Regions from separate parts of the Streptomyces lienomycini genome, predicted to be linked through region 1. Evidence: riboswitches for the same ligand, from Rfam matches in the RefSeq annotation. Region 1 holds a riboswitch; each other region holds the start of a gene.
What was found. A riboswitch is a leader RNA that binds a small molecule or an ion and turns the genes downstream of it on or off. The one in region 1 is predicted to bind cyclic di-AMP.
Positions count from the first base shown of each region.

Region 2: another riboswitch for cyclic di-AMP. It lies ahead of BJ961_RS13465 (M23 family metallopeptidase); the one in region 1 lies ahead of BJ961_RS32555 (LysM peptidoglycan-binding domain-containing protein).
Region 3: another riboswitch for cyclic di-AMP. It lies ahead of BJ961_RS03070 (transglycosylase SLT domain-containing protein); the one in region 1 lies ahead of BJ961_RS32555 (LysM peptidoglycan-binding domain-containing protein).
Region 4: another riboswitch for cyclic di-AMP. It lies ahead of BJ961_RS34815 (M23 family metallopeptidase); the one in region 1 lies ahead of BJ961_RS32555 (LysM peptidoglycan-binding domain-containing protein).

Region 1 covers NZ_CP116257.1:7,149,252-7,153,505, forward strand. The annotation lists gene eno (phosphopyruvate hydratase) at 1-1,218, opposite strand, end outside; gene BJ961_RS32555 (LysM peptidoglycan-binding domain-containing protein) at 1,491-2,222, opposite strand; cyclic di-AMP (ydaO/yuaA leader) riboswitch at 2,226-2,392, opposite strand; gene BJ961_RS32560 (LysM peptidoglycan-binding domain-containing protein) at 2,576-3,622, opposite strand; gene BJ961_RS32565 (cytochrome P450 family protein) at 3,766-4,254, opposite strand, start outside.
Region 2 covers NZ_CP116257.1:3,003,199-3,007,452, forward strand. The annotation lists gene BJ961_RS13450 (helix-turn-helix domain-containing protein) at 1-368, shown strand, start outside; gene BJ961_RS13455 (DUF6126 family protein) at 365-484, shown strand; gene BJ961_RS13460 (tyrosine-protein phosphatase) at 504-1,301, opposite strand; cyclic di-AMP (ydaO/yuaA leader) riboswitch at 1,729-1,888, shown strand; gene BJ961_RS13465 (M23 family metallopeptidase) at 1,891-2,844, shown strand; gene BJ961_RS13470 (SGNH/GDSL hydrolase family protein) at 3,069-3,854, shown strand; gene BJ961_RS13475 (TetR/AcrR family transcriptional regulator) at 3,826-4,254, opposite strand, start outside.
Region 3 covers NZ_CP116257.1:638,445-642,698, reverse strand. The annotation lists gene BJ961_RS03080 (LolA family protein) at 1-393, opposite strand, end outside; gene BJ961_RS03075 (polyprenyl synthetase family protein) at 704-1,714, opposite strand; cyclic di-AMP (ydaO/yuaA leader) riboswitch at 2,459-2,626, shown strand; gene BJ961_RS03070 (transglycosylase SLT domain-containing protein) at 2,631-3,122, shown strand; gene BJ961_RS03065 (HAD family hydrolase) at 3,146-3,955, opposite strand; gene BJ961_RS03060 (GNAT family N-acetyltransferase) at 4,245-4,254, shown strand, end outside.
Region 4 covers NZ_CP116257.1:7,634,670-7,638,923, reverse strand. The annotation lists gene BJ961_RS34830 (dihydrofolate reductase family protein) at 1-1,071, shown strand, start outside; tRNA gene BJ961_RS34825 (tRNA-Met) at 1,127-1,200, shown strand; gene BJ961_RS34820 (PP2C family protein-serine/threonine phosphatase) at 1,399-2,640, shown strand; cyclic di-AMP (ydaO/yuaA leader) riboswitch at 2,865-3,022, shown strand; gene BJ961_RS34815 (M23 family metallopeptidase) at 3,033-4,070, shown strand; gene BJ961_RS34810 (aldo/keto reductase) at 4,234-4,254, shown strand, end outside.

The DNA.
Region 1 (4,254 bases):
CTCGATGCGCAGCAGCTGGTTGTACTTGGCGACGCGCTCGGAGCGGGCCGGGGCGCCGGTCTTGATCTGGCCGCAGTTGGTGGCGACGGCGAGGTCGGCGATGGTGACGTCCTCGGTCTCGCCGGAGCGGTGGGACATCATGCACTTGAAGCCGTTGCGCTGGGCCAGCTCGACGGCGTCCAGGGTCTCGGTCAGCGAACCGATCTGGTTGACCTTGACCAGCAGGGCGTTGGCCGAGTTCTCCTCGATGCCGCGGGCCAGGCGCTCCGGGTTGGTGACGAACAGGTCGTCGCCGACGAGCTGCACCTTGTCGCCGAGCTTCGCGGTGATGGTGTTCCAGCCGTCCCAGTCGTCCTCGAACAGCGGGTCCTCGATGGAGACCAGCGGGTACGCCTCGACCAGCTCGGCGTAGTACTCGGTCATCTCGGCGGCGGTGCGCTCCTTGCCCTCGAAGGAGTAGGAGCCGTCCTTGTAGAACTCGGACGCGGCGACGTCGAGCGCGAGGGCGATCTGCTCGCCGGGGGTGTAGCCGGCCTCCTTGATCGCCTCGAGGATGAGGTCGAGGGCCTCGCGGTTGGAGCCGAGGTTCGGGGCGAAGCCGCCCTCGTCGCCGAGGCCGGTGGCCAGGCCCTTGTTCTTCAGGACCTTCTTGAGGGTGTGGTAGACCTCCGCGCCCCAGCGCAGGGCCTCGGAGAAGGACTCCGCGCCGATCGGGGCGATCATGAACTCCTGGATGTCCACGTTGGAGTCGGCGTGCGAGCCGCCGTTCAGGATGTTCATCATCGGCACCGGCAGCAGGTGCGCGTTGGGGCCGCCCAGGTAGCGGAAGAGCGGCAGGTCGCTGGCCTCGGAGGCGGCGTGGGCGACGGCGAGGGAGACGCCGAGGATGGCGTTGGCGCCGAGCGAGCCCTTGTTGTCCGTGGCGTCCAGGTCGAACATGGCCTGGTCGATCAGGCGCTGCTCGGTGGCGTCGTAGCCGACGAGCTCCGGGCCGATCTGCTCGATGACGGCCAGCACGGCCTTCTCGACACCCTTGCCGAGGTAACGGCTCGGGTCGCCGTCACGGAGTTCGATGGCCTCGAAGGCACCGGTGGAGGCGCCGGACGGAACGGCGGCACGACCCGTGCTGCCGTCGTCGAGGCCGACCTCGACCTCGACCGTGGGGTTGCCTCGGGAGTCCAGGATTTCCCGGGCTACGACGACGTCGATGGACGGCACGAGCATCTCCTTCTTCAATGTGACGCTTCGGTGTGACGCGCGGGTCCCGCAGGACCGCGGCGGCTCTGCGGGACCGAGCCTAACCGGCCCGGGGCGATCGGCCAGCCGATCGCCCACCCGCTGGACAGAACCGAGCGTAAATTGTTTCCGAACGGAACAAAGACGTTTCCGGAAACCGGCCGAGCGCCCCGCGGGGGCGGGACGCGAAAAATCCCGCCCCGGTGCGTACGGGGGAACACGCACCGGGGCGGGAGTCGAGGGGCCGCCGCCTCCTACTTGAGGTGCAGCTGCTGGCCCGGGTAGATCAGGTCGGCGTCGTCGACGATGTCGCCGTTCAGCTTGAACAGCTTCGCCCAGCCGCCCTTGACGTCGTGCTCCGCGGCGATCGAGCTGAGGGTGTCGCCCTTGACGACCTTGTACTCGCCGTCACCCTTCTCGACCTTCTTGCCGGTCGGGGTGGTGACGGTCTTCTTCTCCGCCTTCTTCTCGACCTGCTTCTCGGCCTTGGGACGCTCGGAGGAGCGGGAGGCCTTCTGCTCGGTGGAGCGCTCGGCGGAGGAGCCGCCGCTCTGGCTCTGCGAGCTCTCGGAGCTGCCGGAGCCGCTGTCCTGGGAGCCGCCACCGGTGTACGCGGCACCCGAGAGTCCGGTGCCGCAGACCGGCCAGGCACCCTTGCCCTGGCCCGCGAGGACCTTCTCGGCGACCTGGATCTGCTGGGCCTTGCTCGCCTGGTTGGCGGTGGAGGCGTACTGCGTGCCGCCGTACGCGGCCCAGGTGGAGGCGGAGAACTGCAGGCCGCCGTAGTAACCGTTGCCGGTGTTGATGGACCAGTTGCCGCCGGACTCGCACTGGGCGACGGCGTCCCACTCGGACGCGGTGGCGGCGGAGGCGTTGCCGGCCGCCATCAGCGGGGCGGCGACGGCGGCACCGGTGACGCCGGCGACGGCGATGACGCGGGTGGCCTTGGACGGGCGGCGGTGCTTGCCCTTGCCGGAAAACAGCATGGTTGATCCCCTCACCGACGCCTGCGAGGTGAGCTGTCGGGTTCGGGCCGGTTGAGTTGCCCGGTCGGGTTCCTCGCGGAACTCGGCTTCACCCCTAGCCGCTCCGGTTCAACTGCCCGGTGCGGCGCTTACCTTGGGTCCCCCGCTCCTGCCTGCGGCGCTTGACGCGACGACTGTTCCCGTACGGCCGCTGGCAGGATTCGGCGTTGCGGCTGTCGGGGCCCGCGGTGGCGAGCGGTCATGACCGTAGACACGCGCTCCGCGGATTTTCAAAGACGATCACGGCTTCTGAGACCTATCTCTCACGAGATCCAAAAGGGACATACGGTCTCTAACCGTGACGTGAACTCCCCCTACTTTTCGACCGATTCGCCCGTGACCGTGAGCGTCTGACCGGGGAGGATGTGGTCCGGATCCTCCCCGACGACCCGCTCGTTGTCGGCGTACAGCGCACGCCATCCGCCGTCGAGGTCAAGGGAGTCGGCGATGGCCCAGAGGTTGTCGCCGGAGCGGACGATGTACGAGCCGTCCTCGACCTCCCGCGAACCGCCGTCGCGCGAGGCGTGCCGCCCCGACGCCTCGCCCGCGAGACCGTCCCTCGACGCACCCTCGTCCGCGTCGTCGCCGCGGTGCCGGCCCGAGCCGGACGAGCCTTCGGTGCCCTGCGGTTCGGCACTGGAACGGGTACCGGATTCGACTGATGTGTCCGACTTGGTGGATTGGTCCCTGTCGCCGGACGGGGCGTCAGAAGAGGTGCCGGTGGTGGAGGAGGGCGAGGGGGAGGAAGACGGAGAAGAGGACGAAGGGGACGAAGAGGGCTCGCCGGAAGTCGACTCCGACGCCTGACCCGGACCGGAGGAGCCGGAGGAACCGGGCGACTCGGAGCCCGAGGACCCGGACGGTCCGGTCGTGGCGGGCGATTCGGATGACTCGGGCGACTCGGGCTTTACCGTCGACCCCGAGGTGTCCGACTCCTGCGACGCACCGTCACCCGCCGCGTCCGAGCCCCCGCCCGCGGCACCCGAGTCGTTCCCCAGGCCCGCGAGGAGGCCGCAGGTCGGCCAGGCGGCGATGCCCTGGTCCGCGTGTATCTTCTCGGCGATTCTTATCTGCTGGGAGCGACTGGCCTGGTCGGCGCTGGGCGCGTAGTCCAGGCCGCCGTACTGCTCCCAGGCCTCCTGGGACAGTTGCAGGCCGCCGTAGTACCCGTTGCCGCCGTTCTGGCTCCAGGAGCCGCCGGTCTCGCACTCGGCGACCCGGTCCCAGTTCGCTCCGTCGGCCGCGTGGGCACCCGTGGCGCCGAGCAGCGGGATCGCGATGGCGGAGCCGGTCACTCCGGCGGCGACGACCAGGGCGGGAGCCTGGCGGGGGCGGCGGTGACGACCGTTCCCGGAGAGCATGCGACGACCTTTCACAAGACGACGGGGACCGCGCGGCGGATGACGCTCGACACCACGCTGATCCGTGAACGTATAGGGAGATCATCGCTTGTCACAAGTTCATGCCGCGCAGATCACGTGAAGATCACAGAGTTGAGCGCGTGTCACTTTTGCGTCGGCGACGAACTGTTCTCATCCGATGGCGCGATCGGCGTGAACGAGACGGGCAAGGTGCGCAGACCGCGCATGATGAGCCCACCGCGCCAGCGGAGTTCGGCCGGGTCGGCGGCGAGACGGAGGTCCGGCAGCCGGGTGAGGAGCGTGGCGAGCGCCGTCTGTCCCTCCAGCCGGGCCAACGGTGCGCCGAGGCAGTAGTGGATGCCGTGGCCGTATCCGAGGTGCTGGCTGTCGCGACGGGCGAGGTCCAGGGTGTCCGGGTCCGCGAACCGTTCCGGATCGCGGTCGGCGGCGGCGAGGACGACGAGGACGGGGTCGCCCGCCGCGACGTCCTGCCCCCCGATGGTCAGCGGGCGGGTGGCGAAGCGCCAGGTGGCCAGCTCCACCGGGCCGTCGTAGCGCAGGAGTTCCTCGACACCGGTCTCCAGCAGGCCGCGTTCGCCGGCGGTGAGGGACGACTGCAGCCGCTCGCGCTG
Region 2 (4,254 bases), 4.1 Mb from region 1:
ACGCCGTCGTGCGCGGTGCCGACATGGAACCCACGAGCGCGGGCGGCTGGACGTACTACCAGGCCGGAGCGCCGGGCCGCGGCATGCAGGCGCTGCGCGTCCAGGTGCCGTACGGCTCCCAGGGCGACGTCGTGCGCGTACACCCCGGTGAGGAGTGGCTCCATGTCCTCAAGGGCCGCCTGCGGCTGCGCCTCGGGGACAGCGAGCACCGGCTCGCCGCGGGGGACAGTGCCCACTTCGACTCGATGACCCCGCACCGGATCGCCGCCCAGGACCCCGACGGGGTCGAGCTGCTCTTCGTCCACACCCTGTTGCAGAGCCCGACGGCCGCGCTGTGCCTCGGCCCGACCCCCGGAGAGATGCCATGAGTGCCATGCAGGAGAAGTTCCCGCGCGCCCTGTGGGTGCGCCTGCTCGTCTACATCGCCCTGGGGCACGTCTTCGGCGGCTTCCTCTACCTGCTGTTCGAGGTGGGCGCCAAGTAGCGGGCCGCGGGCGTCCGGCTCAGTCCAGCATCCGCTCGCGCAGCCGCTCCCGGGTCTCGGGAGCGAGCCGCAGCCCCTTCTCCAGGTAGGCGTCGACCCCGCCCCACGTCTCGTCGACGGTCTGGAAGGCCGCCGCCAGGTACTCGGCGCGCGCGTCGAACAGGGGGCTGAGCAGCTCCATGACCTCGGGGGAGTACGCGGAGGCGGCGGAACCGCTGCGGCGCACCTTGTAGCGGCGGTGCGCGGCGTTCGACTTCAGGTAGTCCTCGACGACGGCCTCGCGCTCGACGCCCAGGGCGAGCAGGGCGACCGCGATCGACAGGCCCGCGCGGTCCTTGCCGGCCGCGCAGTGCATCAGCGCGGGGACGCTGTCCTCAGCGAGCGCGTGCAGGATCCGGGAGTGCTCCGCCGTGCGCTCCGTGACCATCACGCGGTAGGAGTCGATCATCCGGTGGGCGGCCTTGCCGTCGGCGAGGATCTCCCGCAGCTGGTCCAGGTCCCCGTCGCGGACCATCTTCCAGAACTCGGCGCCGTCGGCCGGATCGCTCAGCGGCAGGTTCACGTTGCGCACGCCCGGCAGCTCGACGTCCGGCCCCTCGAGCTTCTGGTCGGCCGCGTTGCGGAAGTCGAAGATCGTGTGCAGACCCAGCGACGCCAGGAAGGCGGCGTCCTCGCCGGTGGCGTGCGCCAGGTGACCGCTGCGGAAGAGCACCCCCTGCCGCACCCGCCGCCCGTCCACGGTCGGCAGTCCGCCCACGTCCCGGAAGTTGCGCACACCGGTCAGCTCGGGTTCGGTCGACGGGACCTGCTGCGTCACGGGGACTCCTCCCACTCCGCCCCGCCGACGCTGCTCGCAGGCGGGCGCACCACCCGACGATACGGCATCGCCTCGACGCGGCAGCCGCTCCGCAAGGGGTATTGCGTGACGATAAGAGCCGTCTGTCCGAATTGGTGCCTTGATGACAACTGCGCCTGAAATGGCGAGAGGTGGATGGGTGACGCGTGAGCAGCGTCATATCCGTAACGGTGCGTTGCCCGTCATGTTCACGTAATTCGGTTGGCATTCAAGGAAATTCGCGGAATTGGCCGCCCTCGAAATCGACGCAGTGTTACCGGCTGTTCCCGCAAAGGATCAATCAAAACACCCGCCAGGGGAACCCCGCGCTTGTCCCTGCGCGTCCCGGTCCCTTACGTTCACCACCGATCCGGACGGACGCCTAATCCTGCCGCCGACCGGAGCCCGCACTCATCCACCACCCGTACACGGCAGGAGCGGGGGACCCACAGGTAGAACTGCCTGTTCCGGTTCCCGGAACGGCTTGGGGTAAAGCCGCGTTTCGGCGCGGCCGGGCATCTCCAGCCCGCACCCGACAGCTCACCTCGCAGGCGCCGGAGAGGAATTCGCCATGCCCGCGAAGGGTAAGCACCGCAGTACCAGGGCCATGCGCCTGACCCGCACCATCGCCGTCGCCGGAACCGGTGGCGCCGCGCTCGTGCTCCCGCTGATAGGCGCCGCCGGCGCCAACGCGGCGCCCGCGCACTCCGTTTCCGAGCAGGCCGCGCAGTCCATTCCGACGTCCGCCAAGAAGGCCGCCGCGAACGGCGCCGAGAAGAACTCGGATTCCCGGACGTACACCGTGAAGAGCGGTGACTACCTTTCGAAGATCGCCGACGAGCAGGACGTGGACGGCGGCTGGAAGAAGCTCTACTCGGACAACCGCGAGGCCGTCGGTTCCGACCCGTCGCTGATCCACCCCGGCCTCGAGCTCTCGATCGACGGACCGGCCGCCAAGGCGTCGGCGCCGTCCTCCGCGAAGACGCAGAAGCCCGCCGAGAAGCCGGCCGCCGAGAAGCCGGCCCAGAAGTCCGCGGACACCGAGAAGACCTCCTCCTCGGACTCCTCCGACTCCTCGGCGTCCTCGGACACCGGCACCCAGTCCGCCGGTACCACCAGCGGCTACACCTCCCCCGTCGCGGGCGGCACCGTCGGCACGCCGTACCACCAGTCCGGCAGCATGTGGTCCAGCGGCTACCACACCGGCACGGACTTCGTCGTCCCGACCGGCACCTCGCTGAAGGCCGTCGGCACGGGCACCGTGGTCTCCGCGGGCTGGGGCGGCGCGTACGGCAACCAGGTCGTCATCAAGCTCGCCGACGGCCACTACGCCCAGTACGCCCACCTCTCCTCGCTCTCCGTCTCCGCCGGCCAGTCGGTGACGGCGGGCCAGCAGGTCGGTCTCTCGGGCGCCACCGGCAACGTGACCGGCCCGCACCTGCACTTCGAGATCCGCACCACGCCGGACTACGGCTCGGACATCGACCCGGTCGCGTTCCTGCGCTCGCACGGCGTCTCCGTCTGACCCCCGGTACACCGATCTGACGGCGGCCCGAAGGCTGCCCTCGCGCCACCGAAGGCCGGACCCCGATCCCCGGGTCCGGCCTTCGGTGTATTCCGGAATTGACGAATACTTTAGGCGTGGCCTTTCTCACCGCCCGTCAACCCCTTCCTACGGTCGCGTAGGTCACAACGCGCGGTGAATCATGGGCCGACGTGGCAGACGATTCGAAGAGTGACAGCAGAGCAGTGATCGGGTCGTACGTGGCGGTGGGGGACAGCTTCACCGAGGGCGTCGGCGACTGTGGCCCCGACGGGTCGTTCGTCGGCTGGGCCGACCGTTTCGCCGTACTGCTCGCGGACCGGCGCCCCGAGGGCGACTTCACGTACACCAACCTCGCCGTGCGCGGCAGGCTGCTCGACCAGATCGTGGCGGAACAGGTCCCGCGGGTCGTCGCCCTCGCGCCGGACCTGGTCTCGTTCGCGGCGGGCGGCAACGACATCATCCGGCCGGGCACCGACCCCGACGAGGTCGCCGAACGGTTCGAACTGGCGGTGGCCGCACTGACCTCGGCCGCCGGGACCGTGCTGGTGACCACCGGGTTCGACACCAGGGGCGTCCCCGTCCTCAAGCACCTGCGCGGCAAGATCGCCACGTACAACGGACATGTGCGGGCCATCGCCGACCGCTACGGCTGCCCGGTGCTCGACCTGTGGTCGCTGCGCAGCGTCCAGGACCGCAGGGCATGGGACGCCGACCGGCTGCACCTGTCGCCGGAGGGCCACACCCGGGTGGCGCTGCGCGCGGGGAAGGCGCTCGGCCTGCGCGTCCCGGCCGACCCCGACCAGCCCTGGCCGCCCCTGCCGCCCCGCGGCACGCTGGACGTGCGGCGCGACGACGTGCACTGGGCGCGCGAGTACCTGGTCCCGTGGATCGGGCGCCGGCTGCGCGGCGAGTCGTCGGGCGACCACGTCACGGCCAAGGGGACGCTGTCGCCGGACGACATCAAGACGCGGATCGCCTCGGTGGCCTGAGCCCGGCGGCGGGCGGCCGGTGCCCGTGCGACGGTCCCTGGCGTCGCACGGGTGCCAACGCCCTCGGCTCCAGGCCCAGTTCGCGGGCCAGCGCCTCGTCCACCCATTCCTGCGCCCGGGCCCGCGACACCGTGCCCGCGTGCGACGTGAGCTGGACCGCCAGCCCGTCGAGCAGGGCCGTCAGACGCAGGGCGGCCGCGTCCGGCTCGGGGCACGGGAACTCGCCGGCGGCCACCCCCTCGGCGATGACCTCGGCGATCGCCGCCTTCCACTGCCGGTCCAGCTCCCGGCTGACCTCCCGCAGCGCGGGCTCGCGCAGTGCCACCGCCCAGCCCTCGATCCACAGCCGCCAGCCCTTGGCCTGCCCGGTGGGGGCGTACCACCGCACGGCCGCCCGCAG
Region 3 (4,254 bases), 6.5 Mb from region 1:
GTGGCTGCCGGACACCAGCTCGGTGAGCTTGGCCGACGGGTCGGCGGCGGAGCCCTCGCCGTCGCCGCCGGAGCCGGGCCCCGCGGACATGCCGGACAGCAGGCCGCTCTCCAGCCCGCCGAGGTCCGGCAGCCCCAGGTCCGTGCTGATCCGCACCGTGCCGGACATCTGCTGGGTGTCCGACTCGGCGATCTTCTGGACGAGCTGCTCCGCCGTGATCTTCGGCAGGTCGGGGTCCCCGGAGTCGGCGAGCGCGGGCACGAGCCCGATCGTCGCGGCCGCCACTCCCATCACCGCCACCGGGACGACGTACCGCGCGGCCCTGCGCCGTCCGGCCCGCAGCTCCTCGCCCTCACCGGCGGTCGTGTTGTCGTCGGAATCGATCGGTGCCATGTGTGCCCTACCTCCGTCGTCGGCGGCGGCTGTCTCGCGACCTCGCACTCGTTCACCCGTGAGCCGCCATTCTCACCCGAATCGGTGAGGATTGGTGTTTTCCGTGGTGTCCATCTGACCAAATCACCGGAGCGGAATCGTCAGACCGCGGGCTCAACTCCGCCTACTCCTGCGGGATGACACGGAGGAGCGACGGCTCCCCCAGCCCGTAGGGGCGGAGTACGCCGCCCGGCGACGAACGGTCGCACTCGTGACGGGCGTCACGAGTGGACCGGGCGGACGGCGCGGCACGCACCCGCGAGGGGAGCGGTCAGCCCGCCCGGTGCACCACCGCGTCGCACAGCTCCAGCAGCGCGACCTTCGCGTCGCACTCGCGCAGCGGGGCGAGCGCCGCCCGGGCCTCCTCGGCGTACCGGACGGTGTCCCTCCGCGCCTGTTCGAGGGCGGGGTGGGCGCGCAGCAGGCGCAGCGCCTCGCCGTGCCGCGCGTCGTCGCTCAGATCGGAGTCGAGCAGCTCGCACAGCGCGATGTCCTCGGCGAGCCCCAGCCGGGCCGCCCGCTCGCGCAGCCGCAGCACCGGCAGCGTGGGGATGCCCTCGCGCAGGTCCGTGCCGGGCGTCTTGCCGGACTCGTCGGAGTCGGAGGCGATGTCCAGGACGTCGTCCGCGAGCTGGAAGGCGACGCCGAGCCGCTCGCCGTACTGGGTCAGGACGTCCACGACCGTCTCGTCGGCGCCGGACATCATCGCGCCGAACCGGCAGGAGACCGCCACCAGGGAGCCGGTCTTGCCGCCCAGCACGTCCAGGTAGTGGTCGACCGGGTCCCGGCCGTCCTGCGGTCCCGCCGTCTCCAGGATCTGGCCGGTGACCAGCCGCTCGAACGCGAGGGCCTGGACCCGGACCGCCTCGGGGCCGAGGTCGGCGAGGATCTGCGAGGCGCGCGCGAACAGGAAGTCGCCGGTGAGGACCGCGACCGAGTTGTCCCAGCGGGTGTTCGCGCTGGGCACCCCGCGCCGCACGGCGGCCTCGTCCATCACGTCGTCGTGGTAGAGCGTGGCCAGGTGGGTCAGCTCCACGACCACGGCGGAAGGCACGATGCCGGGGGCGTAGGGGTCGCCGAACTGGGAGGAGAGCATCACCAGCAGCGGCCGGAACCGCTTCCCGCCGGCCCGCACCAGGTGCTGGGCGGCTCCCGTGATGAACGGCACCTCGCTTTTGGTTGCCTCAAGCAACCCTTCCTCGACAGCAACCAATCCGGCCTGGACATCGGCTTCCAGAGCCTGGTCCCGCACGCTCAGCCCGAACGGCCCGACGACGGTCACGAGGGGTCTCCTGTCTGCTGGTGTCTACTGGCGATTACCCGGTTGTCGATAGGTCGCTGCCACCACTCAAGTCAGCGTATCCGGTCACGTTTCGATCACCGCTAGCGCCCACGGTTACAGGCCGGTCGGTATCGGATCATGAACGGTATGTTTTTGATCAGGTGATATGAGCAGATTTTGACGGACCTCGCCCGAGGAGCCGGAGGGGACGCGCCCCGGAGTACGAGCGGAGCGGAAACCGCCCTCGAAGATCCACGCCACCGGGGATCCCCGCCGCCGAAGATCCTCACCACCGAAGACCCCCACCACCGAAGATCCCATCACCCCTCCCAACGGCCCGCGCTTCGAGAACGTCACCCGATCGGCACGCGCGCCCGCTCGACAGGCGCGGCGCGCGCTCCCCCACCCCTCGTTTCCCTCCCCCGGGCGCTCGACACCCGAAGCCGTCCCCACCCGTGGCCGATTGGCGCCCTGTTGAGGTTAATGCCCGTTTTGCCGCGCTTGTTGAGGCCAGTGAGTTGGCTCACGCCGGGCCGCCGGCAGGCAACCCCGTCGCCACCTGTGCCCTCCCTTTGCCCCGCAAGCCAGTTGGGGGTTGGCAACCGCAAAGGATCAAGAGCCACAAACCCCCCAGACCAAGGTCAACAGGCATGTTGGGTGATTCCTGCACTTGTTCCGGACATGTGCTCTCGCATACGTTCCCGGCCTGTCGGGCGGACGCCGAATCCTGCCACCGCCCGGACGCACAGTCATCCGCCAACACACTCGCCGGCAGGAGCGGGGGACCCAGGTAAGTCGCCGCACCGGTCACCACCGGAGCGGCTCGGGGTGAAGCCGTACCCGTCAGGGCACGGCCGGGCACCTCCCCGCCCGAACCCGACAGCTCACCTCGCAGGCGTAAGGAGAGGGACACAGCATGTCTGCCAACCTTCACAACCGTCACGCCCGCACCGGCCGCCTCGTGCGCAGGCTCGCCGTGGCCGGCACCGGTGCCGCGGTGCTCGCGCTGCCGCTCATCGGCGCCAGCACCGCCTCCGCGGCCACCCCGGCCGCCGCCACGACCGCCACCACGGCGGCGACGGCGTACCCGGACAACCTCGACGGCTGGATCCGCGAGTCGCTCGACATCATGGCGCAGCACGGCATCCCCGGGAGCTACGACGGCATCCACCGCAACATCATGCGGGAGTCCTCCGGCAACCCGCTCGCCATCAACAACTGGGACATCAACGCCGTCAACGGCACCCCGTCCAAGGGCCTGCTCCAGGTGATCGACCCGACCTTCCAGGCGTACCACGTCGAGGGCACCTCCTGGGACCCGTACGACCCGGTCGCCAACATCACCGCGGCCTGCAACTACGCGGCCGACCGCTACGGCTCGATGGACAACGTCTTCAGCGCGTACTGAGCCCCGCGAGGCACCGGAACGTACTAAGAGGTACCGAAGATCCGCTCGAGGACGACGGCCACGCCGTCGTCCTCGTTCGTCGTGGTGACCTCGTCGGCGACCGCCTTGAGTTCCGGGTGGGCACCGGCCATGGCGACGCCGTGGGCCGCCCAGTCGAACATGGGGATGTCGTTGGGCATGTCCCCGAAGGCGATGGTCCGCCGCCGCTCGACGCCGAGGTGCTCGGCGGCCAGCGCCAGGCCGGTCGCCTTGGTGATGCCGCACGGCTGCAGCTCCACCGTGCCCGGCCCCGACATGGTGACCGTCGCGAGGGAACCGACCACCGCGCGGGCCGTCTCCGTCAGCTCGTCGTCGGTCAGTTCGGGGTGGCGCAGCAGCACCTTGCTGATCGGGGTGGCCCACAGCTCGGCACGCCGCTCGACGCGCACCGCGGGCAGCGTCGGGTGGGGCATCAGGTACCCCGGCTCGATGAGGGTGAGCCCGTCGACCCCGTCCTGGTCGACCGCGGCGTACACCTGGCCCACCTCGGCCTCGATCTTGCCGAGCGCGGTCTCGGCCAGCTCCCGGTCCAGGGTGACCGACCAGCGCATCCGGTGCGCGCCCGCGTCGTACACCTGCGCGCCCTGTCCGCACACCGCGAGGCCCGTGCAGCCGAGGCGGTCGAGCAGGGACCGCACCCGCGGGGCCGGGCGCCCCGTCACCACCAGGTGCCGCGCACCGGCCCCGGCCACCCGCGCCAGCGCGGCCAGCGACCGGTCGGAGACGGTGTCGTCGCGGCGCAGCAGCGTGCCGTCCAGGTCGGTGGCGACGAGTGAATATGCGGTGCGGTCCATGATCAGAGAATACGGACACCGCACCCGTCCGACTCACCGGCGATCGCTTCCGAACGAGGACGTAGCGAGTGCGTTCGAAGCCGCACGATGATGCACGAGGACGCCCGATCATGTCTCCTGATCATGTCCGAAACCTGACACATCATCGGCTAAGCCTCGGTTGAAGGCCTGTGCACCGGTTGGCAACAACATGGCACGCTACCTACCCCTCCGGGCGGCCCCGGGGTACCTTCCTGTTGTTCAGGGGGGACTTGATCGGGGGGTCGGGTTGAACAGCGGACGTGTGCGCGTGCTCAGGC
Region 4 (4,254 bases), 490 kb from region 1:
ACCGGCCCCGAACGCCTCCTGCTGTCCGGCCCCGCCGACTTCGATCGGGTGGACGAGGTGCGGGCGTCGGTCGACGCGATCCTGGTCGGCGCCGGGACGATCCGGGCCGACGATCCGCGGCTGCTGGTGAACTCGGCCGAGCGGCGGGCGGCGCGCGTCGCGGCCGGGGAGGCGGCGTATCCGCTCAAGGTCACCGTCAGCGGCAGCGGCGAGCTGGATCCGGCGGCGCGGTTCTGGCACACGGGCGGGGACAAGGTGCTGCTGACCACGGACGACGGCGCCCGGCGGGCCCGTGCGCTGGGGATCGGCGCCGATGTGGTGTCCCTGGGGGCGGAGATCGACTGGCAGGCGGCGTTGGAATATCTGCACGACCGGCGGGGCGTGCGCAGGCTCATGGTCGAAGGGGGCGGGACCGTGCACACCCAGCTGCTCCAGCGGGAACTCGCCGACGAGCTGCACCTCGTCCTCGCGCCGATCCTCGTCGGGGACCCGGCCGCACCCCGGCTGTTCGGGCCCGGTGCCTACCAGGGTGGGCGGCTGCGGCTGGTGGAGTCGCGGCGGATCGAGGACGTGGTGCTGAACCGGTACCTCCCCACCGCACCCGGTGCCGGTGACCGCGTGGCCGCCGCCGACCGGCACTGGCTGGCGCTCGCCTGTGAGCTGGCCGAGCTGTGCCCGCCGTCGGACACGGCGTTCAGCGTGGGGGCCGTCGTGGTCGCCGCCGACGGGAGCGAACTGGCCCGGGGGTACTCGCGGGAAGGGGGCGATCCCGTCGTGCACGCCGAGGAGGCCGCGCTCGCGAAGATCGACCCGCACGACCCACGGCTCGCCCGGGCCACCGTGTACAGCAGCCTGGAGCCCTGCGCCCGACGCGCCTCCCGGCCCGCGCCCTGCGCCCGGCTGATCCTCGACGCCGGGGTGCGCCGCGTCGTCACGGCCTGGCGCGAGCCGGACACCTTCGTGGCGGGGGCGGACGGGAGCGGGGTGCTCGCCGCGCACGGCGCCGCCGTCGTCGTACTGGGCGAGTACGCGCAGCGGGCGAAGGCGCCGAACCGGCATCTGGAGGGGTAGGGGATACGGATGTGCAATGCACCCCCGGGATGGCGTACAGTAGTGAACACAACGACGCGGGGTGGAGCAGCTCGGTAGCTCGCTGGGCTCATAACCCAGAGGTCGCAGGTTCAAATCCTGTCCCCGCTACTGAAGGCCGAGGGCCGGAATCCGAAAGGGTTCCGGCCCTCGGTGCGTTTCGGTCCACGGTGCGTTGCGGTGCCGCTTCCGTCGGGGCCCGTGTCACCCGGTCGGCCCCTCACCGCTCGCCGCCCGCCCCCGCCCCCGGAAACCTGGATGTCCGGGACGGCAAGCGGCGCGGACGTGCGGGGCGGCGGGAGACGAGTGGTGCGGCCAGGTGACGTGGACGACGAGGGAGCGGCCGCCAGGGCCGGTGGCCGGCTCCCCGGCGATCCCGTGCCCGACCCGGGTCTCGGCCTCGGCGACGAGGCGCGTCCCGTGCCGCCCCCGAAACCACCGCCGCGGTGGCGGACCACCTACGGACGGGCCCTCCTGCACGCGCTGCCCGTACTGCTGATCGCCGTCGCCATCCTGTACGACATCTTCACCCCCAGGTACTTCACCGCCGGCCCCCTCTACACCGCCGCACCCCTGATCGCCGCGCCGATCTACTCCCGGCGGGGCACGGCGCTCACCGGCGTCGCCGTGGTCGCCTCGGTCATCGGGCTCCAGCTCGGCAAGGGCGTCATCCACTACGTCGACTCCCTCACCGAGCTGATCACCATCGCCACGGTCGCCGTCCTCGCGGTCCTGGTGAACGGCCTCGTCCGCCGCAGCGACGAGCGCCTCGTCTCCGTCCGCGAGATCGCCGCGGCCGCCCAGCGCGCCGTACTGCCCGAACCCGCCGAGCGCATCGCCGGCTTCGAGATCGCCGTCTGCTACGAGGCGGCGCAGGCCGACGCCTTCATCGGCGGCGACCTGTACGCCGTGCAGGACAGCGCCCGCGGCGTCCGGCTCATCGTCGGGGACGTGCGCGGCAAGGGCATGGGCGCGGTGGCCGCCGTCGCCGTCGTGATCGGCGCCTTCCGGGAGGCCGCCGAGCAGGAGGCGACCCTGGAGGCGGTGGCGCAACGGCTGGAGCGGGCGCTGGCGCGCGAGGGCACCCGGCGCGACGGGCTGGACGCCTTCGAGGGCTTCACCACCGCCGTCCTCGTCGAACTCCCGCACGGCGACGGCACCGTACGCATCGTCAACCGCGGCCACCCGCCGCCCCTGCTGCTCTACGCCGACGGAACCCTGGGCGCGCTGCCCGCCCGCGAGTCGGCGCTGCCGCTCGGCATGGGCGATCTGGGTGTGTGGCCCGACCGGGCGGAGGAGGTCGCCTTCCCCGGTGGGGCCACGCTGCTGCTCTACACCGACGGGCTGACCGAAGCCCGGGACGCAAGGGGTGAGTTCTACGATCCGCAGGCGCGGCTGGCCGGCCGCGCCTTCCGCCATCCGGTGAAGCTGCTCGACACCCTCGCCGAGGACGTGCGCCGGCACTCCGGGGGCGGCATGGCCGACGACATGGCGCTGCTCGCCGTACGGCGCCCCCGACCCGGCGAGCATGATCATTGTCACGAGCCGTGACAGCGCGACCTCCCTCCGCATAACAACTGATACACCGTCAGAAACGAACGGCGTGAAGGGGAATACGGACGGAGGGTCAAGTCGCCCCGTTTTCGCCGTTCATGAGGTGTACGCACCGGCCGTTTTCGTTAATGATCAAGAGGAACGGCTTGGAATCCGAGGCCCGCGTCTATTAACGTTCGATAACGCAGCGCGGTCGTCCCAGTCGTCACAGAAGGCGGCTCCGTGCGCACGCGCCGAATCCCGCAAGGGAACCGGGGAACCACCACATTGGGGTGAATCGGGCGTATGGCGCCGTGGAAACACGGTCGCCGCACACCCGTAGGAGACCTTCCTGCTCCGAACCCGTCAGCTAACCCGGTAGGCGAAAGGAAGGAAAGGAGTGCGCCCACGTGGCGTCCAACCGGCCTGCCCCCGAGGCCCCGTTCGTGTCCGCAGGGCACGGCAGCGACACCTTCGGTCATGACGTCCCCCGCGCCGAAGAGGGCCCCTGGGAGGAGTGGAATCCCACCGCGGAGTCCATCCGCCCCGTGCGCGGCCGGCACCGCGTCGCCAAACAGCGCGGCGGACTCGCCCGCAGCTCCACCGTCCTCGGCGTCGGTGTCATAGCCGCCGTCGGCGCGGGCGGCATGGCCAGCGCGCAGACCGGCAAGCCGCCGGTCGCGATCTCCATGCCGGACCTGCCGAACGTCGGCTCACTCATGCCCGGCGGCGAGGAGGAGGCCGAGCCCGAGGGCTCCGCCACCCCGCTCAGCGGCATCGCCGCGGCCTCCGCCGGCGTCTCGGACGAGAGCGCCGCCGACGCCGGTGAGTCGCTGCGCGCCCGGATCATGGCGCAGGCCGAGCAGCAGCAGGCGCAGGTCGAGTCGAAGGCCGCCGCCGAGGCCCAGGCGGCCGCCGAGAAGAAGGCGCAGGAAGCCGCCGCCAAGGCCGAGAAGGAGGCCGAGGCCAAGGCCGCCGCCGCCAAGAAGAAGGCGGAGGAGGAGGCCGCGAAGAAGGCCGAGGCAGAACGGCTCGCGAAGCTGGCCAAGCAGTACACGCTGCCGACCTCGTCGTACACGATCTCCTCGACCTTCGGCCAGGCCGGCGCCTACTGGTCCTCCGGCCACCACACCGGCCTCGACTTCGCCGCCCCCACGGGCACGCTGCTCAAGGCGGTGCACAGCGGCACGATCACGTCGGCCGGCTGGGACGGGTCGTACGGCTACAAGACCGTCCTCACGCTCGACGACGGCACCGAGCTCTGGTACGCCCACCAGTCCTCCATCAGCGTCAACGTCGGCCAGAAGGTCGCCACCGGTGACGTCATCGGCCGCGTCGGCGCCACCGGCAACGTCACGGGCGCCCACCTCCACCTCGAGGTCCACCCGGACGGCGGCTCCGGCATCGACCCGATGGCCTGGCTGCAGGGCAAGGGCATCAACCCCTGACCCCGGCGGCGGCACGCCGCACCCCGCCCGCTCCCGGCCTCATCCGCTCCCGCTGATCCCCGGCGGTCCTGACGGCGACCCCCCGACGTCAGGGCTGCCGGTTTGCGCGGTTTTTGCACCGATGTCGGAATGGTCCACTCCGGTGCGGTCGTTGACGCGCTACATGACTTCTCCGCGCAAGCTC